Regions from separate parts of the Clostridium sp. JN-9 genome, predicted to be linked through region 1. Evidence: riboswitches for the same ligand, from Rfam matches in the RefSeq annotation. Region 1 holds a riboswitch; each other region holds the start of a gene.
What was found. A riboswitch is a leader RNA that binds a small molecule or an ion and turns the genes downstream of it on or off. The one in region 1 is predicted to bind cyclic di-AMP.

Region 2: linked by a shared signal. The riboswitch ahead of EQM05_RS13450 (LysM peptidoglycan-binding domain-containing protein) and the one ahead of EQM05_RS14260 (cell wall hydrolase) in region 1 are both predicted to bind cyclic di-AMP.
Region 3: linked by a shared signal. The riboswitch ahead of EQM05_RS04540 (C40 family peptidase) and the one ahead of EQM05_RS14260 (cell wall hydrolase) in region 1 are both predicted to bind cyclic di-AMP.

Annotation. Positions count from the first base shown of each region.
Region 1 covers NZ_CP035280.1:2,977,365-2,982,114, reverse strand. The annotation lists gene EQM05_RS14265 (NAD(P)/FAD-dependent oxidoreductase) at 9-872, shown strand; gene EQM05_RS14260 (cell wall hydrolase) at 924-1,451, opposite strand; cyclic di-AMP (ydaO/yuaA leader) riboswitch at 1,456-1,582, opposite strand; gene EQM05_RS14255 (hypothetical protein) at 1,655-2,662, opposite strand; gene cdaA (diadenylate cyclase CdaA) at 2,922-3,770, shown strand; gene EQM05_RS14245 (CdaR family protein) at 3,740-4,750, shown strand, end outside.
Region 2 covers NZ_CP035280.1:2,786,769-2,791,518, reverse strand. The annotation lists gene EQM05_RS13455 (IS1595 family transposase) at 1-184, shown strand, start outside; gene EQM05_RS13450 (LysM peptidoglycan-binding domain-containing protein) at 535-1,305, opposite strand; cyclic di-AMP (ydaO/yuaA leader) riboswitch at 1,309-1,447, opposite strand; gene EQM05_RS15915 (hypothetical protein) at 1,624-1,767, opposite strand; gene EQM05_RS13445 (SDR family oxidoreductase) at 1,796-2,671, opposite strand; gene EQM05_RS13440 (hypothetical protein) at 2,790-4,325, opposite strand; gene EQM05_RS13435 (ATP-binding protein) at 4,338-4,750, opposite strand, start outside.
Region 3 covers NZ_CP035280.1:945,889-950,638, forward strand. The annotation lists gene coaE (dephospho-CoA kinase) at 1-97, shown strand, start outside; gene EQM05_RS04520 (lytic transglycosylase domain-containing protein) at 145-699, shown strand; tRNA gene EQM05_RS04525 (tRNA-Leu) at 769-853, shown strand; gene EQM05_RS04530 (leucyl aminopeptidase) at 1,006-2,400, opposite strand; gene EQM05_RS04535 (GNAT family N-acetyltransferase) at 2,630-3,139, shown strand; cyclic di-AMP (ydaO/yuaA leader) riboswitch at 3,213-3,349, shown strand; gene EQM05_RS04540 (C40 family peptidase) at 3,349-3,990, shown strand; gene EQM05_RS04545 (hypothetical protein) at 4,127-4,750, shown strand, end outside.

The sequences.
Region 1 (4,750 bases):
ATAGGAGTGTGTTATCAGTGCGATATGATATTGCTATTGTTGGAAGCGGCCCAGCTGGAATTTCAGCAGCCATAAATGCTAAGATTAGGAATAAGAATATAATACTTTTTGGATACAAATATTTAAGCAATAAATTAATCAAGGCTCCAAAAGTTAATAATTATTTAGGATTTTATGGTCTTACTGGTGGGGAATTAAGAGCTAAATTCACAAACCATATTAATTCAATGGATATTAATATTAATGAGGAGAAAATAACAGCAATTTATGCCATGGGAGATTATTTTTCACTTATGGCAAATGATAAGATGTTTGAGGCAGCAACAGTGATTTTGGCTACTGGTATGGAGTATGGAAAGCCTTTAAAAGGTGAAGAAGAATTCCTTGGGAAAGGTGTTGGATATTGTGCAACCTGTGATGCACCTCTTTATAGAAATAAGCCTGTTACAATTATTGCTTATACAAAGGAAGCAGAAGAAGAGGCAAACTATGTTAGTGAACTAGCCTCAAAATTATATTATGTTCCTTTATACAAAAGTGAATATAATATTAATCCTGACATAGAAATAGTTAAGGACATTCCCCTTGAAATCCAGGGAAAAGACAGAGTTAATAAATTATTACTGCGAAATAGAGAAATACAAACAGATGGTATATTTGTATTAAAGGATAGTATATCTCCTAATCAATTGGTTCCTGGTCTTGATATGGAGAATGGCCATATAAAGGTATCCAGAAATATGAGTACAAATATACAAGGATGTTTTGCAGCTGGAGACTGCACTGGAAAGCCTTATCAATATATGAAGGCAGCAGGTGAAGGCCAGGTGGCTGCTTTAAGTGCAGCAGCTTATTTAGACTCAATAAAATAATTAATATAAAATAAAAAATACTAAAGCTTTATTGCTTTAGTATTTTTTATTTTACTTTGATACAAAGAATACGTGATTGCCTATAGTTTTTATATTATCCTTTTTTACATTTTTCATCCATTTGGATGTAGCTATTTTAGGATTGTAAAAAAATACTGCCTTTTCGGTAGGATCATTTCCTTTAAGTGCATCTAAAACAGCTTTGTAGCTGCTTTCATCTGGCACAACAGTTATTTTCCCATTTTGTACACAGGAAAAAGCACTTTTCTGAGTTATTACTCCGCTTATGGTTTTTGGAAACTTAGGATCCTTTACTCTGTTTAAAATAACTGAGGCCACTGCTACTTTTCCTGCATAAGGTTCTGATCTGCTCTCAGCGTATACTACTTGTGCCATTAAGTAAATATCATCATCTGTGATGTAAATATCTTTATTTCCATTGTTAAATACCTGGACAACGTCATATTCCTGTTTAAATAAGTCATTTTCAGCATTTTCATCATAGGATGCTTTAACCTTAAAGTTTAAAGAGCACAAGATTAAGCAGAAAAACAATAAAAATGTTGTAAGTTTTTTCATTTTTTATATCTCTCCTTTTACCGACGGGGTTAGCTGACGGGTTTGGTAAAGGCATAACCTACGCTTGAAGCGATTCACCCCAAAAAACTGGTTTCCCCGCGTTTATTTAAAAACTTAGGCTATTGATTATTATTTCACCTTTTTTAAAAAAAATACATAAATTTAAAAAAACAGGAACTTAAAGTTTTAAGTTCCTGTTTCAGTTATTTATTATTTCCATTTTTAAACTCATTGTATATTTTATAAAATTCTTCAAGATTATCATTTACTGTATTATATTTATCTTTTGAAAATGTATAATTTGCATCGATTGAAGAGTTATCTTTAGAATCAGAGTTTAATTGAGAGTTTTCAAAATTAACTGCCTTATAGATGCTGTCTAAGTAAGAAGAGTAGCTGTCCATTGTATTTCTAAATGTTTTATACAGATTAACACCTTTAGCTGGAACAATAATATTAGAAAGTTTACTTTTTAATGCTAAAAAAGAGGTGGTATCTTTACTGAGGTCAAAAAGTAAATCATTAAATTTCCTGCTTTTTCTGGATGCTTCTATCTGTGAATTATAATCCTTCTTAAGTGCAAGAAAATCATTTAAAATACTGTCTATGCTGTTTATAAATTCAGAATTTTGACCATCCTTAATTGTTTTATCATTATTTAATCGTATAAGCTGTGAAGTATAAAAAATAGAATTATTTATAAATTGCAATGATGATGGGGATAAAGAAACAGATAATTTTTTTGTTTTAAATAAAGAATAAGAATTAATACACTTATCTTTATAGCTTTTCAAATTCTCTAAAGATTTTTCAATATCCTTGCTTTCCGGATTAGAAATTATTGAAATAATCTGCTTGTAAATGAGGATATTAGTGTTAAGCCCATCTACTAAGCTGGAATTAATTTTATAATATTTTTCTGATGGATTAATTGCCTGAATGTGATTTTTTATTTCTATTAAAGAATCAATTTTTGAAGGCAAATCCTTTTTAGATTTATTGCTGTCTATAGTCTGCTGCTTTATAAGGGACGAGGTAGATTCATTTATTTCATTTATTTTATCTGTGTAATATTTCACTTGCTTTTCATATTCACTATATGATCTGGATACAGTAAAATAGTATGTCCCATAAAAAATCACAAAAATCGCGGCTATAATACCAATGGTAATGGAAGTAATTTTTATTATTTTTTTAGTTTTTGAATCCATTTAATCTCCTCCCCACTGTTAACTGCATATTCCATATTAACCATATTATATAATACATTATATATTCTTTCAAAGTTATTATTAGAACTTTTTATAATTAAAAATAATTGATATAATTATATAAAGATTAGAGATGTAAATCAATTATCATAAGCAAAAAAAATATTAATAAATAGTCAATAATAACAGAATTATTGATATAAACATAATTAAATAGTGTATAATTAATACTAGTATTAACTTTGAAAGGGTGAATTCTGTGCAGATCATTGAGATCTTAATTAACTCAGTTAAACATATTGACCTTTGGTCGATTTTAGATATTTTAGTAGTATCATACATTTTTTATAAGTTATATATGTTAATCAAAGAAACAAGGGCAGAGCAGCTATTAAAAGGATTAGTTCTTATATTTCTATTAATACCAATAAGTTCATTGCTGCATCTGACTATGTTAAACTGGATTCTTTCAAAAACCATCACAATAGGTGTCTTATCTTTTGTTATTATTTTCCAGCCGGAAATCAGAAGAGCCCTTGAACACCTTGGAAGAAGCGCATTTAACGATAGACATATTTTACAGGATGAAAGTATTATGACAGAGGTACTTGAGGAAATTACAACAGCAGTAGAGAATTTATCTGAAACAAATACTGGTGCACTTATTGTTATTGAGCAAACTACAGGCCTTGGGGAAATTATAAACACAGGTACTAAACTTGATGCTTTGGTATCCTCTGCTTTGCTTGAAAACATTTTTGTAGTAAATACTCCTTTGCATGATGGGGCAACAATTATAAGAAATAATAGAATAGTCTCATCAGGATGCTTTCTGCCATTAACAAGTAATAACGATTTAAATAAAAAATTAGGAACCAGACATAGAGCAGCTATCGGCCTTTCTGAAACATCTGATGCCCTTGTAATAGTTGTATCTGAAGAAACAGGGACTATATCTCTGGCAGTTAACGGAAGTATAACTAGAAATTATGATAAAAATAAACTGAAAAATATTTTAAGTAGAATAATTAAAAAGAGACAACTTAAAAAGTTAACTTTTAGGGAGCAGGTGATGGCGTGGACGAAAAAGTTAAAAGGAATCAAATAATAATTCGAATATGCTGTATCATTGCAGCTTTTGGGCTTTGGCTATACATTAATGGTGTAGAAAACCCTGTTAGGGAAAACACTATTTCTGTTCCTGTGGAAATAGTAAATAAAGATGTGCTTACCAATTCTAAATTAGCATTAATTGATGATCAGCCATTATATGTTAATCTGACTATCAGCGGTGTTACTTCAGATGTATATTCTGTTAAACCATCAAACTTTAAATTAAGAGTTGATTTAAGCGGATACGCTATAAAAAAAGGAGAAAACATTGTACCTGTTAAGCTTGTGCAGCAGCCAGATAATATAAAGATAGTAAATACAGAAAAGCTTTGGGTTAAATTAAATGTAGATGAATATGCAAAAAAGAAAGTCCCAATTAAAATAGGCATAGAGGGAAAAGCTAAAACCGGTTTTTACCAGCTGCAGCCTAAACCAAGCTTAAGTGAAATTGAGGTCAGCGGCCCTTTAAAGTATGTAAATCAGGTTACAAGCCTTTTAGGGAAGATAAGGATAGATAATTTATCTAAAGATTTTACAAGTAATGTGGTTTTATCTGCCGTGGATAATTCCAATAATAAAGTTAATTATGTAAAATTCCAGCCTGCAGCTGTAGAAGTAATGGTACCAATAAAAAAAGTTAAAACAGTGGGTATAAATGTAAAAACTAAGGGCAATTTAAGTAATGGATTGATTTTAAAGGGATTTGAGACAATCCCTGAAAAGGTGGATATTGCCGGGGACGATGGTGCTATAGACAACATACAGTCTATAGATACTGAGCCCGTGGACTTATCCAAGTTAAATGGGAATGATAGTACAGATGTTAAGCTTGTGGTGCCTCAGGGGGTATTTTTAATAAATAATAACGGATATGTAAAAGCTAAAATCACAAGTGAAAAAATATCTCAAAGAACTTTGCCAGTGAGTGTAACCATTAATAACTTACAGAGCGGCTATGATGCAGTACTGAATACA
Region 2 (4,750 bases), 190 kb from region 1:
GTACCGTTTTAGAGGAGTAGCAACAAAGTATTTAAATAATTATTTAAGCCTATTCAAATTTTTAAAGAGTTCTAATTTTAATAATATTTCATCTACAATAAATATATTTATAGAAGCAATAAGTAAAATTAATATTGAAAATACATATATAAATATGAGGAATGCTAAAATATGTTTTAATTAGCCTGTCCCTAACGGGAACTTGTTACTTTATCAACACTATTTAATAAAAGAGCCATATATCTAAAGCAGGAAAGATTAAAGAACAGACTTTAATCTTTGGGTTTTAAGGGGCAGCCTATCGGCTCTGGATTTTTCAAATCCTTTTTTAACTCTATTAGTTAAACTGTAATTAGAGCCATCCTTGGTTCTTAAAACGCATGATTCACTCAGCAAATTGAATTTTAAGATTTTCTGTAAGAAAATCAACATTATTTGTTCTTTGTTATTTAATCTTTAATCTTTAGTTTCAGCCTTCAATAAAAAATGAGCCTTGCATCAGCAGTTTTAACTGCTAATGCGGCAGCCCCTATTTTAATAAGCAAATACTAAACCGCCAATGCTTGCAGCAACTGGTTTTGATCTTAACCAGCTGTTAGTAGCTGTAGTGTCGTAGAAGTAAAGAGCACCATTGGTTGGGTCGGTACCTTTTAGTGCATCATATGCTGCATTTATGGCAGCTTGAGACGCAGGTTTATTAATCATGCCATTTAAAACAGGAGTAAACTGGTAATATCCACCTGGCTCATCATAAATTACCCCGCTTATGGTATTTGGGAATTCAGCACTCTTAACTCTGTTCACAATTACTGCACCAACGGAAACCATGGCATTATAGCTTTCTCCGCCAGCTTCTGCAGTAATTAATCTTGCTAACAGATCCACATCTGATGAAGTATAGCTGATAACACCTTTTGATGCGGCTGTCTGACTACTTGTCCAGTTACCGCCTGCTGGAATAACCAGTTTTTCACCGGTATAAATCATATCTGCCCATTTGTTATTTGCCAGTTTCAAAAGGTTAACAGATATACCATATCTTTTAGCAATAAAATATAATGAATCACCAGATTTAACAGTATAATCAATACCAGGAACATTCAATATCTGCCCGGGGTATATGGAATAACCAGACAGTCCATTGTCATTCATAAGAGCTTGTACATTAGTATTAAAAGTCTTGCCGATGTAATATAGCGAATCACCAGAAACAACCTGATATGATGCAGCTTTGACGGAAGTTGCAGCCATAAAAGTAAAAGCTGCAGCAGCAATAATAGTTTTAAATTTGTTTAATTTTAACATGTGTTTTCCTCCTTTAATCAGCCTCCGAAGTTAGTTGACGGGTTTGGGTTAAAGGTACCCTACTCCCCCTGAAATAAGTGAGGAGATTCACCCCATTTGTAATTCCTCCGTACTCATAATTGAGATTCGGCATTTATAACTTATGCGTTTAAGCTATATGTAACATTGTAACAGAGTAATTTTCATGATACTATGCAAAATTTGAGGTAATTAAGGAAAATAAAAAAATTGAAGATAATTTATGGAATGAAGGGATAAAAAATTAAGGAGACCATTTTATAAATAGCCTCCTTGAAATTAACAGATATGAAATTTTAACTAGTTTTTATTTCTGGTTCCCTGATCTGCTGCAATTTTGCTGGCATTTCCCCTGAACATAAAACCATTTTTAGCATTTCTGCTGTTTTCTGAGTTATCTGATTTACTTTGATTCTGAGATTTTATATTTTTATTTTTACTCATACAATTACTCCTTCCTTATAATATATTTCTAATTGCTCATAAAGCTTCCCCCATTAACATGTATTACAGAACCATTTACATAGGATGAGTCTTTAGAAGCAAGATACACATATGCAGGCGCAAGCTCTACCGGCTGCCCAGGCCTTCCAATAGGTGAAGTTGTTCCAAATTGAGACACTTCTTCAGCAGTACAGCTTGATGGAATCAATGGAGTCCAAATTGGACCAGGTGCTACTGCATTTACTCTGATGTGTTTAGGGCATAAACTTAAAGCCAGGGATCTTGTAAAAGTTACAATGGCGCCTTTTGCAGAAGAATAATCAATTAAAGTTTTTTCACCTTTATATGCTGTTATTGAAGCTGTATTAATAATTGCAGATCCAGCCTTCAAACTGGGAATGGCTGCCTTGCATAAATAAAACATGCTGAAGACATTTGTTTTGAATGTTTTCTCCAGCTGAGCTGCTGTTATATCCTCTATACTGTTTTGAACGTACTGTACAGCGGCATTGTTTACAAGAATATCTAATTTTTTAAATTTATTTATTGTCTGCTGAACAGCAGCTTTGCAAAAATCCTCGTCGCTTATATCTCCAGGAATAAGGACACACTTTCTCCCAAGGCTTTCCACAATACTTTTGGTTTCATTGGCATCTTCATGTTCATTAAAATAAATAATGGAGATATCTGCACCTTCCTTGGCATAGGCACAGGCTACAGCCCTTCCAATACCGCTGTCACCACCAGTTATTAAGGCTGTCTTTCCCTTTAATTTATTTGAAGAAATATATCCCGGATCATCAAATACAGGTAGTGGGTCCATAAGTTTCTCTAGTCCTGGATGAACATTTTGAGTCTGTGGGGGCATTTTTTTTAAAAAGCTATTTGTAAATTCAAAATCCATAGGCTACCTCCTTAATTATTATAAAATTATTATTAGTCTTTTTTATAAATTCATTCTAAAAATATAAATAAAAAATAAACAGGCTATTCCAGTTAAGTGAAATCAGCCTGTTTATTATTTAGTTTGAATCTAATTTGTTTATATCATTTCTTTCAAAACTCTGCTGCCATTTTCCTACATAGCTTCCTAAAACCCATTCAGCCATGACAACAGATTCACCAGGATTTAATTTATACTTTTTAACAGGAGCTTTTGAAAGCTCATTATTGGTTAAGGTATAAATGTATAGTGTATCTTTGGCAATTATCAGTGCAATATCTTTATTTGGCGAAGTATAAGCATCCACAGCATCTGGTATAGCCTTTTTTACAGCACTCCAGGGAACCTGAAGTTCATCATAGGTAACAAATTTTGAAGTGGGAGAAGTAGTTATATTAAAGTCAACATATGGACTGTTTGGAGAGTCATTTATACTGTTAAGTCTTCCCCGCAGTACCCAGTGGCCATTACGCCTTACCATAGCAAAGCTATCCTCCCTGGCAGTTTTTTCTATTGTACTTTTTATCTGATTGTTTTGAGAATTATAAATATTTTCACTGGATTCTTTCATTACATCTTTTCCTGTAGGGCCTATTAAATCAGTTAATTTTATACCATTTGTAACATTTAGATTGTCAATAGGCAATACCTTAAGGGCATCAGTCCTCCAGGATTTGTCTGTGGACTGTATATAGCCGCTGCCATTCCATTCCGTGGATACATAATCATTGCCCACAAATAATATAGTTTTTGCTAAAAATCCATTGCCATCATCCCAGGGCAAAGCCTTTGTAAGAGGCTGAGTTTCTACAGGATATGCAAATAAATTATCCTGCACATACTGACTAGTAACCTCTCTTTTAACTCCTACTTTCCAAAAGCCATTTTTTCTTGGTACAAATAAATCATTTGTTTCATAAACATCGTTAATGGATTTATTATTAGAGCTTATCCACAAAGTTCTATAATCAGTTTCTGTCTGTTCTTTTTCACTAGCACCGGGGATATCATATTTTGAACTCTTTGTATATCTTAGACCAAGCAGAATTCCGGTTTTTAATACTTTAGAATCATTTGTAAGCTTGTTATTAATAGTTGAATCCGCATCATCATCCTGAACAAAGTCACCTTTATCTGAAATTTTATTTAAACAATAAAATATTCCATCTACATAAAGCATAATATGATTATCTTTATCCTTAACGAAGCTGTAAAAAAGATTATTATCATTAAATACAGATATAATCTGCACTTTATCTGATTTTAGTCCAATATCACTGGCTCTTAGTTTGTACTGGTAAACAAAGTAGCTGTTGGAATTTACAACTTTAACTTTATATCTTGGATTTTTACACACTTCATCCCCTACAACAGCCATTGATCTGCTGAATTCTGCTGTTTTACCAATTAATTTGTCCACTTCCAGCTTTGATTTATTCACATTGCCGGGTATTATGGATCTGGTAATTTTCCATTTACCTTCTATTGGTATGGAATTATTTCCGGGAGTTAATATCTTTTCAGTGGATTCATACAAATTTATAGGGGTACATCCTGTTAATATAAAATTTAATGGAAATATAAAAAGTAAGCAAAATAAAATAAACTTTTTCATTTTATGTCCACCTCAATTCTCTAGTGGTAAGCAAATGCTGACTTTAGTTCCAACATTTAATTCACTGTCAATCTGCAGTATGCCATTATGCTGACTTATTATTTCATCGCAAATGGATAGACCTATGCCGTTTTGTGATTTACTGCTTTTACCCTTATAGAATTTTTCTTTTACTTTTGGCAGTTCTTCTTTTGAAATTCCGCATCCATTATCTTCTATGACAATAATTATATAGCTGCTATCATAAGTAGCAGTTAGCGTAACCTTTGCATCTTTACCAACAAATTTGAAGGCATTATCCAATACATTAATTAATACCTGAATAATTCTGTTTTTATCAATATTTATATAGGGCAGATCAGGGTCATAGCTTACTGTAAAATTAATATTCTCTCTTTCTGCTCTTGGAGTAAGCTGCTTGTGTA
Region 3 (4,750 bases), 1.2 Mb from region 1:
AAAGAAGAAATACGTAAATTATGTTATCGATAATTCAAAAGAAATAGATAGTTCAGTAAAACAGTTAGAAAAAATTTTAATTAATCTGCAGAAGTGATAGGGGGTGCGGTTGCTACGTATGGAAGGTGCGTACAATTATAGGGAATGAAATTAATAAAAAGATTTTTTTTAATTATACTTGTAATTATTGTAGCAATTAATTCAAAAAATATATTAAAACATTTTTATCCTTATAAATATAAACAGGATATATTAACATACTCAAAAAAATATAATGTAGATCCATATCTAATATTGGCTGTTATTAAAGCAGAAAGTAATTTTAACGAAAATGCCACTTCTGCCAAAAACGCTCACGGACTTATGCAGATAACATCAGAAACAGCACAGTGGGCTTCAGAAAAGATGAAAATAGAAAATTATAATGACAAGATGTTATATGAACCTAAGTTTAATATAGATATGGGGTGCTGGTATGTTTCTGACCTTACAAAGGAGTTTAATGGTAATATTGACTTAGTTTTGGCAGCTTACAACGGCGGCAGAGGAAATGTACAAAAGTGGTTAAACAGCCAAAATCACTCTTCAGATGGAAAAACGCTTGAATATATACCTTTCAAGGAAACAGATAAATATGTTAAGAAAGTTAAAGTAAATTACAGCATCTATAAATACCTTTATGGTGCTGATAGTAAATAAATGCTGCACCACATAAATTATTTATTGACATAAACTTATTACGTAGTATAATAATATTTGTAATCTTAAGCAGGAGTGGCGGAATCGGCAGACGCATGCGTTTAAGGGGCGCACGCCGAGAGGCATACGGGTTCAAGTCCCGTCTTCTGCACCAATTTCAAAGGCTTTAAGCTGATTTAAACAAAATTTATATTAAAAATATACCACACGTTTAGCAAAGAAAAATGCTTATAAACGTGTGGTTTTTCTATATTTCCCGTAAATTTAAAAAGTGCAGTTAAATCAACTGCACTTTTATAATATTATTTATTTCAGTAAATATTCAATAATTGTTCTCATAGTTATACCGTTGGCACCAATGTCATAGCCATCATGTGGTTTTGAATATGATGAGCAGCCGGCTATATCCAGATGAGCGAAATCAACTCCCTCAGAAAAGCTTTCAAGAAACATGCCTGCAACAACTGCTCCTGAATCAGTACCTGTATTTTTTAAGTCTGCCTTATCAGTTTTCAGCTGCTCAAAGTATTCTTCATTGTTTGGAAGCCTCCAGAAATTTTCCCCTACAGCATTTCCTGCTTTTATTATTGAAGAACTGAGATTGTCTGAATTGCTGAAAAGTCCTGCATTTATGCCGCCCAGGAAGTTTGCACAGGAGCCTGTCAGTGTGGCAATATCAATAATTTTAGTGGCTCCCAATTCCTTGGCATAGGTTATAGCATCACATAAAATAAGTCTTCCTTCTGCATCTGTAGAAATAACCTGAACAGTTTTACCACTATATGTTGTGATTACATCTCCTGGTCTGTAAGAATTCCCAGATGGCATATTTTCTACTACTGGAATCAGGCCAATTATATTTTTTTTAGGTCTGATACTTCCAACTGCTTTCATTATACCAAGTACATAAGAGGCACCAGCCATATCACCTGACATTGATTCCATGCCCTTTGCAGGTTTTAATGATATTCCGCCGCTGTCAAAGGTTACTCCTTTTCCAATAAGAGATATTATTTCTTTATTTTCAGCATCACCAAAGTACTGAAGCACTATAAGTCTTGGGCTATGTGAACTTCCGCTGCACACTGATAGAATTGAGTTCATTCCCATTTGCTCAAGCCTGTATTTATCTATTATATCTATATCCAATTTCTCATCAGTAGAAATATTTTCTGCCTGCTGAGTCAGATATTTCGGTGTTACAATATTAGAGGGCATATTCACCAGCTGTCTGGAGAAATTTATGCAGTTACCTATAATAACACCCTTACTTATGGATTCTTTATATTTAGATATTACATTGATATTTTGCAATTTTATTTTTTCGTGTTCCTTCTTTATTCCGGCATATTTATAAATTGAAATCTGAATAGACTGTCCCAATATATAACCAAAATCTTCAGGAAGATTATCAAGAATATCCAGATCATCAATAGAGTTTTTTATTGCTCCAATAGCTGTACCTAAAGCCTTGAATAATTTTATTTCACTGAATTCTTCTGTAGTTCCAAGTCCAACAACGAACAATTTTTTGTAGCTGCACATACCTAGAGTGTTTATGGTTTCAAGCTCTTTAAATTCACCATTGTTTGTTGAAAATTTCATAATTTCAGAAATTTCCTTTGTGTAATCCAAGTTGAAATTACTGAACTTAAATACAAGAATATTTGAATATAGCTTATTATCATTTATCCCTATCATAACTATCCCTCCTCAAAGTATTATGGGTATATAATAGCATATTTTTATGAAAAAGTTTACTGTATAATACCCTGCAAAAACATATTATATCCGGCTTCTGCTAAAGCAACTGAAAGTCCTATACTTTGCCAGGTACAATGCAAAGTTTTAATGTAAAGTGAAGATAAAATAAAAGGATTTTTAAAAGAAATGTAGAATTTTTATTTAGGGTAAGAAATGAGGTGAATTTATGCTTGACGTTGTTATCCCAATTGATAATTTATGTATAACTAATGTATTGGAAGATGACATTAAAGAAATTGGGCATTGGATTAAACTTCAAAACTATAATAAAAATGATGTTAAATTTATTGAGTTTAATGAAAAGGAGCTTTACGATAGATATTTAGAATGCTATCTTAGTGAATGCGAGTTCTTTTTAAAAATTAAAAATTGTAATAAGCTGATTGGAGTTTTAAGGGGAAAGGCAGAATTTAAAAGATCTAATGAAATAACATTTTTGTTTATGCTGCTTCAAAATAATATTGCAGATGAGACAGCCTGCAGTATTATAAGTGCTTTAACTGATTATTTTTATAATGAATACAGCATAAATAATTTTTATAGTTATGTAGTTGATGGAGTAAACAATTATATAAACAGCTGGGAAAAAAATAATTTTTTTGTAATAAACAGATACAAACAATACTATAATTTTAATAATAGAGCATATGATATGCTTTTATTACAAAAAAAGTAAGTTTAATAAACTTTCACAAAAATTAACAAACATATATTAACTGCATTGACAGCTTGTACAATTTTATTTTATAATATTAATTGTGCTGAATCTCAGAAATGAGTACGGAGGAACCAAGAAAATGGGGCTAATCTGAAATAACCATATTTCAGTAGAATAACCTTCATTCGAGCCCGTCAGCTAACTCCGAAGGCAATAGGGGGGTAATCATGTTTAACTTCAAATTCAAATTTTTAACATTTGTACTTTTCTTGCTAACGTTTACTTTATTACAAAAAGTAAATACTGTAAAGGTATATGCTGATGCAGCAGTTAATACAAGCCAGCAGAAGGTTGTTATGGACTCTGCAGATATAAAATGTAATAAAGTAATACAAGTACCAGAGAAAGCTTCGAAAAGCAAGAGCGTTCCTACAAGCAGCAGAGTATCTGCCAGCAGAGGCGGAAGTGTAGCTGTTAGTAGAGGCGGAAATCCTGCCGGAAATGGTAGAGGAGATATTATTTCCTACGCTTATAATTTTATGGGAAGGCCTTACGTATGGGGTGCATCCGGTCCGTCTGCTTTTGACTGTTCTGGATTTACAGCATATGTATATAGTGCATTTGGGGTGAATCTTCCTCATTATACTGGTTCACAATATTCAATGGGACAGTATGTTTCAAGAGATAACCTTAAAGCAGGGGATTTAGTATTTTTTAATACCTATGGTTCAATATCTCATGTTGGGATATATGTAGGAGGAGGGCAATTTATCCATGCTTCTTCTGGCAGCCATAGAATTACGGTAAGTGATTTAGGGGAAAGCTATTATACTTCTAGATATGCAGGGGCAAAAAGAATTTTAAATTAAATATTTTGTTATACTCCCTGGAGTACTTTTATGTATTAAAGTATTCCAGGGAATTTTTTTTGTAATAGAAAAGCTAAATGGTAAATATAATTAAATGAGAAGTATATTCTTTGATAAAGAATGAAGGGGGAGTAAAATGAAATACACAAGATTTGATTTGAAGAAGAAGAGCAATTCAGGAAGATTTGTCTGGTGGGTACTATGCATATTAATAGCCGCATTTATATTAGGAACCATAATTTCAAAGGTTATTTCAAAGGAAGCCTGGCCAAAGTCAATTTTAAATTTGAAGCAGAATAATATAGAAAGTAAGAACCAGCAGCAGGTTACTAAAAAAAATGTTAAATATATTGCCGTTCAGGGAGGAATGTATGCAAAAAAAGAAAATGTAGAAAATGAAAAGAAGCTTCTGCAGGGTTTCGGAATGCCATTTGAAATAACAGATGGAAATAACACAAGGGTTTTTATTGGGATATATGATGAAACCGGTGCAGAAGGCATAATAAAAACATTGAATACTAATAATGTTGCAAATTCAAAAATGATTTTTGAATTAAATGTAAGTGACCTTTGTGATGCAGAAATAAGTGAAATAATAAATGCAGATTTACAGATTATAAATAGATTTTCAGATAAAGAAGTAAAGGGATATTACACAGAAGAACTTAAAAAATGGTGTTCTCAATTGAAGGCTGTAGACAAGAATAGTAAAAATATAAGTGTGTTAAATGAGCTGAAAGCATATGTTAATTCTATGCCT